One region of the Desulfovulcanus ferrireducens genome, then DNA from elsewhere that is predicted to be linked to it. Evidence: predicted binding sites of a transcription regulator. Region 1 holds the regulator's gene; each other region holds the start of a gene.

Region 1 (3,609 bases):
TTGTCCTTTGCTCCTAAAAAAGACTCCTTAAAAGTGACGTCCTGAAGAAGTCTGGACACAAAAGCCAGAACCTTAAGATGCTTGCCTGCGCTCTTTTCCGGAGCAAGTAACATAAAAAAGATATGTACTGGTTTATGGTCTAGGGCATCAAAGTCAACCCCTTCAAGACTTCGACCGGCAACCAAAAGTACATCCTCGAGATCTTCCAGTTTGCCGTGGGGAATAGCAACCCCGTCTCCTATCCCCGTGGTGCCCAATTTCTCTCGGTCAAGTAAGACTTCATGTACATGAGCTTTATCAATAAAAGTAAATTTGGCCGCCAATGGAGATATAAGTTCAGCCAGGACCTCAGATTTAGTCCTGGCTGTAAGGCTTGGAATGATTAAGTCCTCATCTAAGTAATGAACTAACTTCATTTCTTTAAATCCCTGGATCAATTAGGCCAAAATCACCATTTTTCCGTCTATAAATAACATTTACTCTTTCTGTGTCTGCATTAAGAAAAACTAAAAAATCATAGTTTAAAGTATCCAGTTGCATTGCTGCTTCTTCAACTGACATTGGTTTTGGCTCGTACTGATCTGTCTGAACAATAACAGGTTCTTTTTGACCGGATTCACTCTGGCTGAAACTAATGACATCCATACGGACAGACTTTCCTTTTTTCTTTTTATGTCTGTCCTTTTCTTTGTCCCTAATTTTTTTGACCTGAGCTTCAACTTTATCTACTATTAAATCTATACTTGAATACATATCTTCGCTTTCTTCATTAGCGGAGATGTGTAAATTTTTTCCAGTCAAAATTACTTCCGCAATATGCCTGAACTTTTCCACTTCCAGATTGACTTGCAATTCCGCATTTTCACTATCAATTATATATTTAGATATCTTTTCCAATCTTGTCCGGGCATATTTTTTTAAATGTTCAGAAGGTTCAAAATTTTTGAAATTAAACTTAATCTTCATAAATAGCCCCCCTTTTGGTGTTTATTGGGTTTTTTATCCCGCTATGGCGGGGTCCAATCAAATTATAAAAATAATTTTTTTTCGTAGACACATCAATAAAGACTATCAACTACAAATTCCATAAAGCACGTATTATAAACACTACATCACTTACTAAAAAATTTTCTTCCGCCTCGAAGAAGAAGGGATATTTAAAGCTGCCCTATATTTGGCCACTGTCCGACGGGCAATATTGACATCAATCTCCTCTTTTAATTTTTTGGCAATAGCTTCATCGCTCAAAGGCTTTTTAGAATCTTCGGACTCAATTATCTTCTTAATCGCTGCTTTTATACTCTCAGACCCTACCTGACTGCCATCATCTGTGGACAATCCACTATTAAAGAAAAATTTTAGTTCAAAAATACCATGCGGAGTAGCTACATACTTATTCGTAGTAATCCTGCTTACTGTAGATTCATGCATATTAATATCTTCAGCCACATCTCTTAAAATAAGGGGCTTTAATTTACTCACTCCGTGCTCAAAAAAATCACGCTGAAAGCGGACAATGCTCTCCATAACCTTATACAAGGTACTTTGTCTTTGATGCAAACTCTTCATCAACCACATGGCAGAACGCATCTTTTCCTGCATATATTCTTCATCAGCGCTTATATTGCTCTTTTTCCTACCGCGACTTAAATTTAAATCTCCAGTATAGTAGGGGCTCAACTGTAGTTTAGGCAGACCTTCGTCGTTTAAAACAATTACAAAATCATCTTCATACTTATATACAAATACATCCGGACTAATATAAACTACATCTTCTCCACCATAACTCGATCCAGGATATGGATCCAAACGTTGTAACAAGTCCAGGTATTCCTTCATCAACTCTTTACTGATCTTAAATTTCTTCAGTAAAGGAGCGAACCTTCTCTTTTCAATGTCTTCCAGATGATCTTTAACCAAACTAACTAATATTGGATCTGTTTCACCATACGCTTCCAACTGCACCAGCAGGCATTCCTGTGGACTTCTTGCTGCTACTCCAACAGGATCAAATTGTTGAATACGTCTCAGCACCTCTTCTACCTGTTTTATCTGCACACCTAGTGTCTCTGCTATTTCTTCAACAGAAGCCGCCAGATACCCCCTGGAATCAAGATTACCAATTATTTCTTCCCCGATTTCCATTTCCTTTTCGGTAAAGTCAGACAAGTGTAATTGCCAGAGTAAGTGACCTTCCAGAGATGGCTTGGTAGCATATCTTGCTTCAAGAGACTGGACTTCTTCTGGAACCTCTACTTCCCTAGCCAGAGCCTGTTTGGAAGCGCTGGAAAATTGACCTAGATAGTCTTCCCAATCAGCGTTTTTAACCAACTCCTTTTCTTCCACATTGAGTTCAGACAGCTGGTCGTTCTTTTTTAAAAGTTCACTGTCATCTTCCAAGGCAACCTCATGATTTGCCTCTTCCAACATGGGATTCTCCAATAGCTCCTTCTGAACTACCTCGACAAGCTCCACCCTGGACAATTGCAACAATTTAATTGCTTGCTGCAATTGCGGTGTCATGACTAGCTGCTGAGAGAGCTTTAGTTGCTGTCTTAACTCAAGTGCCATAATCTCGTGCGTAACCGATGGATAATATTATTTGTTTGTTTAAGTGAATAGCAGTGTAATACTCGTTTTCAAATTCAAAATTTCATACGCAAACTACGAATTGTTTACTTTCTGTTAATCTACCCAAGATAATAGTTAGTGTAAATGACAAAAAGTCAACTTAAAACCTACAGGCAAAAAGATTCTCCTAGATAGACTCTTCGGGCCTTTGAATCAGCAATAATTTCCTCTGGGGTTCCATTCAAAATTACCTGCCCGTCATAGACTAAGTAAGCCCGATCACAAATACGCAAGGTCTCACGCACATTGTGGTCTGAAATAAGTACTCCAATGTTCTTTTTTTTCAAACGCAAAATTATTTTCTGGATGTCATCAACAGCTATGGGATCTATGCCTGCAAATGGTTCATCAAGAAGCATAAACTTAGGATCCTGGATCAGGGCCCGGGCTATCTCCAATCTTCTTCTCTCACCACCGGATAAAAAAGAGGCCTTTTGACTTGCAAGCTTCTGAATACCCAACTCTTCCATCAGTTGCCGGGCCTTTTGTTCCTGCTCCCTAGCGCTTAGTTGAGTATATTCCAAAATAAGTTTCAAATTTTCCAACACAGTTAATTTTTTAAATACTGAACTTTCCTGAGGCAAGTAGCTAAGACCAAGTTTTGCTCTTTTTGGCAGAGACAAATTGGTTACTTCCTTGTCGTCCACAAATACCTGCCCCTTGGTCGGGGCGATTATACCGACCAACATATAAAAGGTTGTGGTCTTGCCGGCTCCATTAGGCCCCAAGAGTCCTACCACCTCTCCTTGCTTCAGGCTCAAAGAAATACCCCGCACAACTTCTCGCATGCCGTACTGCTTATGCAAATCCAGAGCTTTCAGTTCACCAGACATCAATGGCTCCCATCTTTCTCAGGGGGAGTAAAAAATATGGCCTGAACTCTCTGCTTGGAGCTACCTATGACTTCAGAGGTGTTATCTTGAAGGTTCAAAACGATAATTTGGCCACTAATTTCGTTCTTACCTTCCATAAGTTTTG
Region 2 (3,609 bases), on a different contig from region 1:
AATGGGCTAAATATTTTGCGATATTAGCCATAACTATCGATAATAAAAAGAATATTTGTTTACCTAAAATATCCCATTATGCTCTGTCCGCAAGCAAGTTTTAGTTGGGTCCAAGTCTTTGTACCAGCATGAAAGAAATCAAGACTAGAATAAACCATAGAAATTAAGTTTATAAAAAGGTTTGGCTACAAGCTCATAAGGGCAGGACAACAAATATCCTGCCCATAACCAGAAACCCCTTAGCCATTAATCTCGTCTAGTCTTTTTCTTAAATATTGAAGTTGGTTTTCAAGGGCGTTTATTCTATAGTTGATAAGATTTTTTTCTTCTTCAGTACTCATAAGCGCCGGACCATATCCGTATCCACGCCCCAACCTGCAGCGGCCAAAACCGAGTCCCCGACCACGGCCCAATCCTCTGGCCAAACCGAGTCCTCTTCTGCTAGCAAGTCCACCGCCAAAACCGGTACAACGGCCCAAACCACGACCTGTTTTTGCTCCTTGACCAATTGGTCCTGTTCCATCAAATCCTGGCATTTTTATTACCTCCTTTTTTTAATGTTGAATGAAAGAAAACGTCGAACGTTGACCCTGAATTAGAGACAGGTATCTATGCAGCCACCTGCTTTCTTTTAATTCAACATTCAACATTACCAGTGCCCTGGCTTATCTGCTTCCTCGGCTTTGTTTAACCGACCATTTCTAAAGTCATCTATGGCCTGAGCTACTGTTTTAGATCCAACCAGATAAAGATCAATACCGCCCTTTTCCAAGGCCAAAAATGCCTTGGGGCCAACATGGCCCGTAATCACAGCCTTTGCACCTGTCTGAGCAACATTTTGGGCGGCCTGAATCCCAGCTCCCTGTGGCAGATTCAAGTTTTGATCATTTGACACATATTCAAATTCATCCTTATCCAGATCATAAACAATAAACCCCTGGGCACGGCCAAATCTACTGTCCATAGGTGCATCCAAACTATTGCTTTGAGCAGTTATAGCTATTTTCATTTCGACCTCCTCCTTTTCCTTGCCTCTGCTGCCTTCTTCTAAAATGACATCCCGCCCCCGCCACACTTCGGCAACCTGGCATGGTCAACTTATCCAGCCTGTTATTCTGAAGCGCAGACAAAACCTGTTCAATTGTTCCAGCAATCCAAGGGATGACCAGAATACCTACATTTTGTAGTATACGAATGGTGCAACCGCTAATTCCACCACAAATTAGAATGTCTACCCCGCAGGATTTCAGTAGCGAGACCATACCAGGCAGATCTCCTAACGGGAGGGAGAGATGGCCTGCGGGGTAAATTTTATCATCTTTTAATTTAAATACTAACAAGTCCGAGGCGCTATCTATAATAGCAGCGAGACGTTTACCGTAACAGGCCAAGCAAATTGTCTTTTCTTCATGCTCATTCATCATCCTGTCCTTTAATTAAGCACTTTTGGTGCCAAACTTTTTTTCAATAATTTCAGGATAATAAAAAAACAGACTGTCTGAGAGAAATTATTATGGGCTAATTTTGCGCCAACAAAAAACAATGGCGGGCTAATTTTGCGCCATGTTCTGGAAAGGCGAACATACGACGAAAGGTTTTTTAAATATTTTTAGCTCGCGACATTTAGGGGGAGTAGAGGCACGGAGACGGAACCCTGCCTAATTTCTTTTAAAATTCAGGGCGCAGTCTTGGAACGCAAAAACTTCAAAGCTCATACCAAGAAACAAAAATTTATTTTAAAAGTTAAAAAAATTGAAGGCCTGTTACAAAAAAAGTAGATAGGAGTCAGTGCCAAAGAAAAGCAGATTTCAAAATTTGACAAACCCGATCACAATCTATTGATATAATTAACTCTAAACTACTAAAAAAGCCTGTACTGGTATCATGAGTAGAGCTAGCCCTGGATGCGGCTCGCTTTGCCTGCCAACCCCAAGGAGACATCCTAGCAGGCAGAGTCTTTAACATCAAACACTAAACTGAAAACAAAGGAGTTGCCGTAAGATAACCATAGTCAAAACTATGAGCCGACGAACAGAAACCCAGTTCAAGCTTTAGGGTCGCAAACGTGCATGACTTCAACAGAACTACTGCTCAAACAAACCAAACACGGAGCATCAATTAATGTAGTTATTTAAAGCCCATCCAATATTTTTTTTACCCAGGGCATTTTTTTTAAAAATTGCTTGACAGTTTCGAGCCCTTTATCTATTAACCCCTTTCTCCGGTTGACGGATGAACTCAATTTGCCTGCACCTAGACAAAAAAAATGAAAAAATTACTTGACATACGAGACGGATAAAAATAAAAATACTGTCTCTGCGTTGGGGGATCGTCTAGCGGCAGGACGACGGGTTCTGGCCCCGTTAACCAAGGTTCGAATCCTTGTCCCCCAGCCATAAATATATATGCGTCCCCATCGTCTAGCCCGGTCCAGGACATCGGCCTTTCACGCCGGTAACGGGGGTTCAAATCCCCCTGGGGACGCCAAATAAAATCAAGGCTTTATGAAAGTCTCTCGAAATCAAAACCTTCGGGAGGGCCAAAAAAGGGCCAAATTACGTTTTTAGAGTAGAGAAAAAACGATAAAAGGGCTTAGGAAAATTTACCTAAGCCCTTTTTTATTAATTTTATCAAAATTTTTCTAAATTCCACCCTTTTAGTGTCTCAAACTTGCCCCACAAAGAACTTCTTTATCCTTCTATTTTTAAAGACAAAAAGTGACACGAATTTGCACATGATTTTTTGTTTCTCCTATCGAATTGGCATGGCCATTACAAATATCCAACTTATAACTGATGCAGTACTGGATGACATGGGCCACGACTTCTACCTTATAAGGCTGAAAGAATAACCGGTTCCTAAAGAAACTTCTCTCTTGACCTACTCCGGACACCTTGACAAACTAATCTAATACAACTTCGTTACCTCAAACAGCTGATAAAACATCTATCCGATGGTCGAAAAAACCAAATTGCTTCCATATACTAACTCAACATGGATATAATTCAAAAGGCTGAGTCTCCAACCATAAACGGAGGTAAGATGCAAGAAGAATTTTCTCTTCTCATTGATGAATCCATTCAACTTGAGCATAACATTGCTAAACTATATACTATATTCCATGCTACATTCCCAGAGGATGCTGATTTCTGGTGGCAATTGGTGCTCGAAGAAAAGAACCATGCCGCCTTAATACGGGCAGGGAAAGAGAGTTTTGCGCCTATAGGCAAATTTCCTGTAGAATTGTTGTCTTCATCACTTCAAAAACTGAGAGATGCTAACAAAAAAGCAGTTGCACTTGCCAGAAAATGTCTAGACACTCCTCCATCAAGAGAAGAAGCTTTTAATATAGCTCTTGAATTTGAACAATCGGCTGGAGAAATCCATTTTCAGCGCTTCATGGAGAAAAAAACAGATGTACAACTTATTAAAATTTTTCAGAAGTTGAATAAAGATGACAAAAATCATGCTACAAGACTTCGTTCTTATATGGAAAAACACGGTATTCGTATTAGAAAACCTAATGATGATGCTTTTAGGCGGTAAGCAGCCAGTTACGGCAATCCAACTTGATTATAGTTGCTGAACACTTGTGGTTAGAACGGTCAG
Region 3 (3,609 bases), on a different contig from region 1:
CCAGGGCATTACGCACCAGGTTGCCCATGGCCCGCATAATCCAGCGGAAATCAGCCTGGAAAGAAAAGTCATTATCAAGAACCAGCTCAAAATGGACTTTTTTACTTTTGGCCAGAGGTAAATATTCCTCCTCAAGTGCATGCAAAACATCTCTGGCCTCCATTCTCACTGGTCTAACCTCTATCCCTTTGGCCACTTGCAGAAGTTCATAAATAAGCTCATCTAACTTTCTAACTTCGTTTTGCATCTTGACAAGAAGCTCTGGCTTTGGCTGACCGAGCTCTTTTAAATATTGCAGGCCCATACTCAAAGAATTCAGAGGATTGCGTACCTCATGTGCAAGCATAGAGGTCAGCCTTCCCACGGCGGCCAGCTTTTCAGCGTCTACAAGCTGCTTACTGAGCTCTTCCTGCCTGCGACTTAATCTCTGAAGAAAAATTCCAAGAACAAGCATAATCAAGCTGCCGCCTGTGGCTGTAATCACACCATGCCATAATCCTTCCATCCACATAACTCTCCCAAAACCGACATCAATACCCACTAAAATATTTACTCCAGGCTGGGGCCATTCTTTAAAAGGCTGACACACGTAGTAAATGGAGTCCTTTTCAACCCCTTGACCGCAAGACAAAAGAAGATCTTTTTCAGGGAGTCTCGCCTGAGGAAAGCTATTTAAAAAGAATCGTTCTTCCTGCCATACTAAAACTCCATAGAGGAGAGGCTGACTTTGAAATTCATCCACCAACCAAGAAAGATTTTTAAGGTACGCGGGGGGATCTGGAATGAGACCAACTGTTTCTATATGACCTACTAGCCGAAGACGGACAAAAGACAGGGCCTGCTCAGCTTCCTGGCGTAAATGTTCTTTAAGCTGAGTGTGAATGAAAAAAAGATGAATGGCCGTGGCTATCCACAAAACCAGGATTCCTGCTCCGGAGATGAGCAGAGGAAGAATGTGTTTAGAATGGAAAGTTATTTTTAATTTACTAATAGCCATCTTTTTTTGTCTGCCGCAAAATTATGTAAATGTCCATTTTAATTATTCTATTTTTCACGACCGGATGGATATGCAAAAATTAGCATTTTTGCATGGAGTTTGTAATTATGGATTTTGAGTTTTTAGTTATTTCAACATGTTGCATTGTGAAAATTCTATTGAAAATTTATAAAAACTACTTTTGCAATTGCGTCCAACCAGATATTTACAAGCTTATTGGAGCTCATGGATGCATCTGCGAGCTGTTCTGGTTTCGTCATTCTGAGCAAAGCGAAAAATCTCGTTCTCTACGTTAGGAGATCATTCGGTCACTGACGCTCCCGAATGTTTTGGATAAACGAATTTTCTTTTAATTATACCTGATGCGCCTGCCAAAAGGGACTTTTTTGCAGGCAATGTTGAATTTTGAATTATGAATGTTGAATTATTTAAACAGGTTATAGGTTGTTTTTTGTCAAAATTGTAAATTTTTAATTTTTGCAGTTGCATCATACCAAAGTTTTTAGCGATTTTCACTCAATGGGTGAGATTGCCACGGACAGCTTCGCTGCCCTCGCAATGACGAACTCGCTCCTGTCATTGCGAGTGGAACAAAGTGTAGCGAAGCAATCTCAAAGTTTGAACTGCAAAAAATCGCTCAATTTAAACTATAGATAGTTATGGCAAATAGTCCCGGATATTTAGCTTTGTCACCCCGATGCTCTGCTTTCCGCAAGCTAAGCTCAAGATGGCTTACCCAGCCCTTTGCAAGGCTTTCAAGAAACCAGGATTTCTAATCTGGTAGTCAAAATGGGGTTCGGCCATAGATTCTATAGGATAATGAGAATAAAATCATTAATCATGTTCCCATTTGGGAACACAAAATTTAACATTGTTCCAGAAAAGGAACATCTAACCTGCGCAATAAAAGACAAGTCTCAGAAAACCCTACCCGTTCAACGATTGAATTCTCCTGCCAACTTAAAACTTACAAGGATAAAAATGGGGAAAAATTTACATATAACATCCTGTTTTTACAGCCTATTTAAAAATCATTCCTTTAAAAATCAGTTTAGACCAAACGTCTAAAAAATCTCCTCTCCACCAGTCTCCCCCAATCCCCGCCTCAAATAAACTTTGGCACCTTCCTTGCTTCTGGTGGCCGCGACCGACGTCTTAATACCGTTTGCCAAACGCCATAAATCACCTTCAGCCACTGGTTGTGCGTGACTGAAGAAGCAGGAGGAGAGGCTAATCCACAGTAGAAAGGCTTAATGCCAAAGAAACCCAATTAACATTTTAAAATTTGGAGGTAGATATGTCACAAGAAGTAGGGGCAGGTGTGGCACACGAAGTGTCCGTGGAGAAACCTAAATCTTTTGCCCAGGAATTCATAGATAGCATTCCTGGAGCTATTCTTGTTATTGCTGTAGCTGTTGCAGCATACGTTATCGCACCCTATCTGCGCCAGTATCCGCTTTTTAAGACTTACCTGTCTTTAAAGGACTTCATTCTTGCTATCTTGTTTGGGATACTGATTAAAAACACCGTTGGTGTTCCTAAAAGATTTGAGCCAGGTCTGAGATTTTCCACAATTTTGACCAAGACAGGCATTGTTATAATGGGTGCCAAATATTCTCTAAGCGGCCTGCTAACAGTAGGTGGTCAGGCACTCCTGTACATCAGTATCTTCCTCTTTGGGACAGCTATCGTCATGATGTGGGTAGCCAAAAAGCTGAACTTACCAACTGCTTTGGGAGCATGTCTAGCTTCTGGCCTTTCCGTTTGCGGCGTTTCAGCAACAATTGCTATTGCACCGGCTGTTAGAGCAAAAAACCAAGACATGGCCTATTCGATTGCCGTAGTACTCATGTTTGGTCTTCTGGCTCTGCTGGTTTTCCCGCCCATCGGCAAGTTGCTCAATCTCAGCGATGCCCAGTATGGTGCCTTCTGCGGTGTTGGTATTGTAAACTCAGCACAGGTTCTGGCTGCCGGATTCGGATATAGCGAACAGGCAGGATTAATCGCTGGTATCTACAATATCGGTAGAGTAATATTCCTACCGTTTGTTGTTCTTCTCCTTGCTATCATGGCTGCAAGCCAAGAGGCCGAAATTGCCAAAGAGCAAGTGAATGTTAATAAATTCAAGATTATTGTGGACAAGTTCCCCGTCTTTGTACTCGGCTTCCTCTTTGTTGTCATGCTCAATACCATGGGACTTTTTAGCAAACCTGAAATCCATCAGGCCAAGGTTTTCATGAACTGGGCCTTTCTCCTCGGTTTTGCAAGTATCGGCCTGACTACCAGGCTCGCCGACCTGAAAGCTGCCGGATTATCCGGTTTCGTTTTAGGGTTTCTTGTCGCAGGCACCAAAGCCGCTTTAGCTTTGCTGGTAGTTCTAACCTTCATGAATTAAAGAGGCAGTCCTTGCTAGGTCGAGTACTGGTAACAAAAAAAGATTACAGAAAGGAGGTTAATTTAGATGAGCGAAAAATCTAAAAAAGGACTGTCAAAGTCGCGAAAACAGGACTTGGTTGTAATCGTTTTGGGCGTAGCAATGGTTCTCCTGGCCGCCCTGCTCAAATAAACAACCTGTCTGAATCTTAAATTTATAATAACAGGGGTAGAATTTT
Region 4 (3,609 bases), on a different contig from region 1:
CGCAAGCGCGGCACCGGTAAAAAAAGCCACCGTGGGACCACACTTGGCCCAAAGTAACCCGAACAGCACACTTGCCGGCAAGGCAGCCAAGCCAACAGCACCATGATACAGGCCGTATGCTTTCCCTCGCTGGACCACGGGCACAAAGTCCGCCACCAATGCCCGTTCCGCACCTTCTGTCATACCATAATAAGCTCCGTAAACAAGGATCAAAACCCAGACCACCCATAAAGACCGGGCAAAAGGCATGGCAAGGTATACAAGGATGTATATCATCCAGCCGCAAATGATTGCTGGCCGACGTCCCTTCCTATCGGAAAGGTGTCCTCCGGGAAGACTGAACGCTATTTTTGAAAGGTGTAACGACGCCCAAAGAGCGATAACATATCCGAGCCCAAGACCGAACTTGGTTTGAGCATAGAATACCAAGAAGAGATCAGAACTATTACCTAAAGTAAACAATGTCATGGAAACAAGGAATACGAAAAATTTTGGAGGCAAGACCCTCGACTTAGCATGTTGGGTAGATTGAGCTTTACGATCGTCTGATACCCTATGACGAGGCGCCTCCCGGACCCACCGCCATAAGATCAACGTAGCCCCAAGACCTGGGACCAGGGCGAAAGCAAACAAGCTGCGCAGGGCTTGCATTTCCTTCCCGGTTGTGGCCCCGCCACCTTTCTGCCAGAGTAAAGAAGTACCCAAAACCATATAGAGAAAAAGAGCTGCAGCGAGGGAACCGGTCACAGCTCCACCGTGATCCATCAGTCTATGGAAACTAAATGCAAACCCACGAACATCCATATCGACCGAATCGCTGATCAACGCATCGCGTGGAGAGGTGCGGATTCCCTTGCCGGCCCGTTCAATGAACCGCAACGCAACAACATGCCAGCCTGTACCAGCCCAGGCCACTAACGGTCTGGCTAAGCTGGAAATGCTATACCCCAGCAGAGCCAGGGACTTGCGCTTTCCAAGTGCATCACTCAACCTCCCCGAATAAATTTTCAGCAGGCTGGAAGCACTTTCGGCAAGGCCGTCCATGAGGCCTATATAGATAACCGCTGTTGTAGCTGGCATCAGTCCGGCAAAAAAGACTGGCAAAAACGGTTGGATCATCTCGCTGGCTATATCCGTAAAAAAACTGACGATACCCAAAGCCAACACATTACCGGATAATGTCTCTTTCCAGCGCCCTTTGTGTTTTAGTCTGCTCATTTTCAGTCCTTGTTCGATGTACGGATACATTAGCTAGCATAGGTCGTTTTTATTTTTATAAGAAAGGTTTTACAATCATTCTTGAGATTCTCGTTATAGAATCTTGCGCTGCAGGCCTATTACTCTCTGTCGCTATTTTAATTTTAGCTCTTCTTATGCCTAATGAAACATTTTTTACTGATCACCGAAACAAAACCAACAATCAATTATAAACGTCATTTCTCCAAGGGTAACATTGCCACCATTAGCTACGCTTACCCCTTAAGCCTGAAGCCTCCTAGCCAAAAAACCTTATTGTAAATTTTTGATAAGAAATGATTAGCTAGAAACGTTTTTTTTCACATTTTTGTAATTAATTACAATCTTGTATAATTATTGATATTTCTTATAGTTATCAACTTGCCACAATCTGCCAATATTATTTCTTTATACGAGAAGCGACTATCGCCTGTGCAAAACTTTATTTTTTACAATTTTGCAACTTTAACTTCAAGCTCTATTGGATGTGGACTAAAAATCGCACACAACCTAACCTGTTAAAATGTTTAATAAAAAAAAGATACTCCTGGATTAACAAGTTTGTCAAAACCACTCTATTTGCTTTACAATTATGTCAAATCACCCCCGCCTTTCATTTTAACATAAAATCAATCATTACATATAGTTAACCTCTATAGTCGCCTGCCAGAATAGCTGGCACACATATTGATTGAGTATGTTTAGTTTTTAAGCGCTGAGCTTGGAGTCTCCACTTAAAAACCAGGCCTGGGCAAAATGTGCGCACATGCCCAATGTTTTGCGCTTTTACTTTTGTATTTATGGCTAGTGGTTAGAGGTCAGGGGTTAAACAAACTTCAACTTTTTTAAGGAGAAAAAATAATGAGACAAAAGCTGTGGCTTTTTTGTTTGTGTACAATTTTAGCTGTCTCGATTGTGTGGGGAGTGCCCAAAATGGCCCACGCAAAAGAGGACACTATTAAGGTAGGAATACTGCATTCATTGTCTGGAACTATGGCCATTAGTGAAACATCTTTAAAAGATGTGGCACTAATGGCCATTGAGGAAATCAACCAGAACGGTGGGTTGCTTGGCAAGAAGATTGAACCCATCGTGGTCGATCCCGCTTCAAACTGGCCTCTTTTTGCAGAAAAAGCAAGAGAGCTGCTAGAGAAACACAAAGTAGCCGTTGTCTTTGGCTGTTGGACATCTGTGTCTAGAAAATCTGTTTTGCCAGTGTTTGAAGAGCTGAATGGTCTCCTTTTCTACCCAGTTCAGTACGAAGGTGAGGAATGTTCCTATAATGTCTTTTACACAGGTGCCGCTCCAAATCAGCAGGCTATTCCGGCTGTTGAATATCTTATGAGTGAAGATGGCGGTGGGGCAAAAAGATTTGTTCTTTTAGGTACTGACTATGTGTATCCTCGCACCACTAACAAAATCTTGCGGGCTTTCCTGCATTCTAAAGGCATAAGCGATGAAGATATTCTGGAGATGTACACTCCTTTTGGACACAGCGACTATCAGACTATCGTTGCTAAAATTAAAAAGTTTGCTGCTGCCAAACCAACAGCTGTAATCTCCACCATCAATGGTGACTCTAACGTACCTTTCTACAAAGAATTGGCCAACCAGGGAATCAAGGCCGAAGATATTCCTGTAATAGCTTTTTCAGTTGGAGAGGAAGAATTGCGTGGTATTGATACCAAACCTCTGGTCGGTCATCTGGCTGCATGGAACTACTTCATGTCCATTGATTCCAAAGAAAACAAAGAGTTCATCAAGAAATGGAAGGCTTATGTAAAAAAACACAATCTCCCCGGTGGAGACAAGCGGGTAACCAATGACCCAATGGAAGCCACTTACATTGGTATCAACATGTGGGCTCAGGCCGTGCGCCAGGCCGGAACTACTGACGTAGATGCGGTCCGTCAGGCCATGGGTTACCAGAAATTCAAAGCTCCCTCCGGATACGAAATCAGGATGGATCCCAAAAACCATCACTTGCACAAGCCTGTCTTTATTGGCGAAATCAGGGAAGATGGACAGTTTGACATAGTTTGGCAGACACCTGGACCAATTCGTGCTGAACCCTGGAGCCGTTATATCCCGGACAGCGCCAAGAAGGTAGCTGATTGGACTTACCCCTGGGTGTGCGGCAACTGTGAAAAGCCAAAATACAAATAAAATCAGGGAGTAAACGAGACCTGTCCCCTTCACACCAAAGGGGACAGGTTAAACTAAAAGCCATGAAGTACTATAAAAATACTACCATAGTTATCATCCTTATAGGACTGTTGCTTCAGCTCTTTGCCGTCAACGTCAATGCCGCTCCCTCTACCAATATGGAACTTTCTCAGGCATTGGCAGGACTTGGGGCAAAGAGTCGTAAAA

Evidence for each region. Region 1 encodes sigma-54, which starts transcription at its own class of promoters, with help from an activator protein. Its sites were predicted from a motif close to CTGGCACGGNNNNTGCTT; they were not measured.
Region 2: a site for sigma-54 is predicted at 1,439-1,456, ahead of KFV02_RS00315 (NifB/NifX family molybdenum-iron cluster-binding protein). Genes of this name have one in related genera too.
Region 3: a site for sigma-54 is predicted at 2,114-2,131, ahead of KFV02_RS09000 (YeiH family protein). Genes of this name have one in related genera too.
Region 4: a site for sigma-54 is predicted at 1,912-1,929, ahead of urtA (urea ABC transporter substrate-binding protein). Genes of this name have one in related genera too.

Annotation. Positions count from the first base shown of each region.
Region 1 is NZ_JAGUQP010000012.1:9,164-12,772, reverse strand. It holds gene KFV02_RS05585 (PTS sugar transporter subunit IIA) at 1-416, opposite strand, end outside; gene hpf (ribosome hibernation-promoting factor, HPF/YfiA family) at 421-966, opposite strand; gene rpoN (RNA polymerase factor sigma-54) at 1,120-2,571, opposite strand; gene lptB (LPS export ABC transporter ATP-binding protein) at 2,739-3,464, opposite strand; gene KFV02_RS05565 (LptA/OstA family protein) at 3,464-3,609, opposite strand, start outside.
Region 2 is NZ_JAGUQP010000001.1:65,442-69,050, reverse strand. It holds gene KFV02_RS00325 (DUF5320 domain-containing protein) at 240-536, opposite strand; gene KFV02_RS00320 (NifB/NifX family molybdenum-iron cluster-binding protein) at 650-1,009, opposite strand; gene KFV02_RS00315 (NifB/NifX family molybdenum-iron cluster-binding protein) at 978-1,424, opposite strand; tRNA gene KFV02_RS00310 (tRNA-Gln) at 2,323-2,396, shown strand; tRNA gene KFV02_RS00305 (tRNA-Glu) at 2,410-2,487, shown strand; gene KFV02_RS00300 (hypothetical protein) at 3,043-3,546, shown strand.
Region 3 is NZ_JAGUQP010000024.1:34,934-38,542, forward strand. It holds gene KFV02_RS08995 (sensor histidine kinase) at 1-997, opposite strand, end outside; gene KFV02_RS09000 (YeiH family protein) at 2,295-3,392, shown strand.
Region 4 is NZ_JAGUQP010000032.1:10,006-13,614, forward strand. It holds gene KFV02_RS10255 (MFS transporter) at 1-1,218, opposite strand, end outside; gene urtA (urea ABC transporter substrate-binding protein) at 2,098-3,402, shown strand; gene urtB (urea ABC transporter permease subunit UrtB) at 3,465-3,609, shown strand, end outside.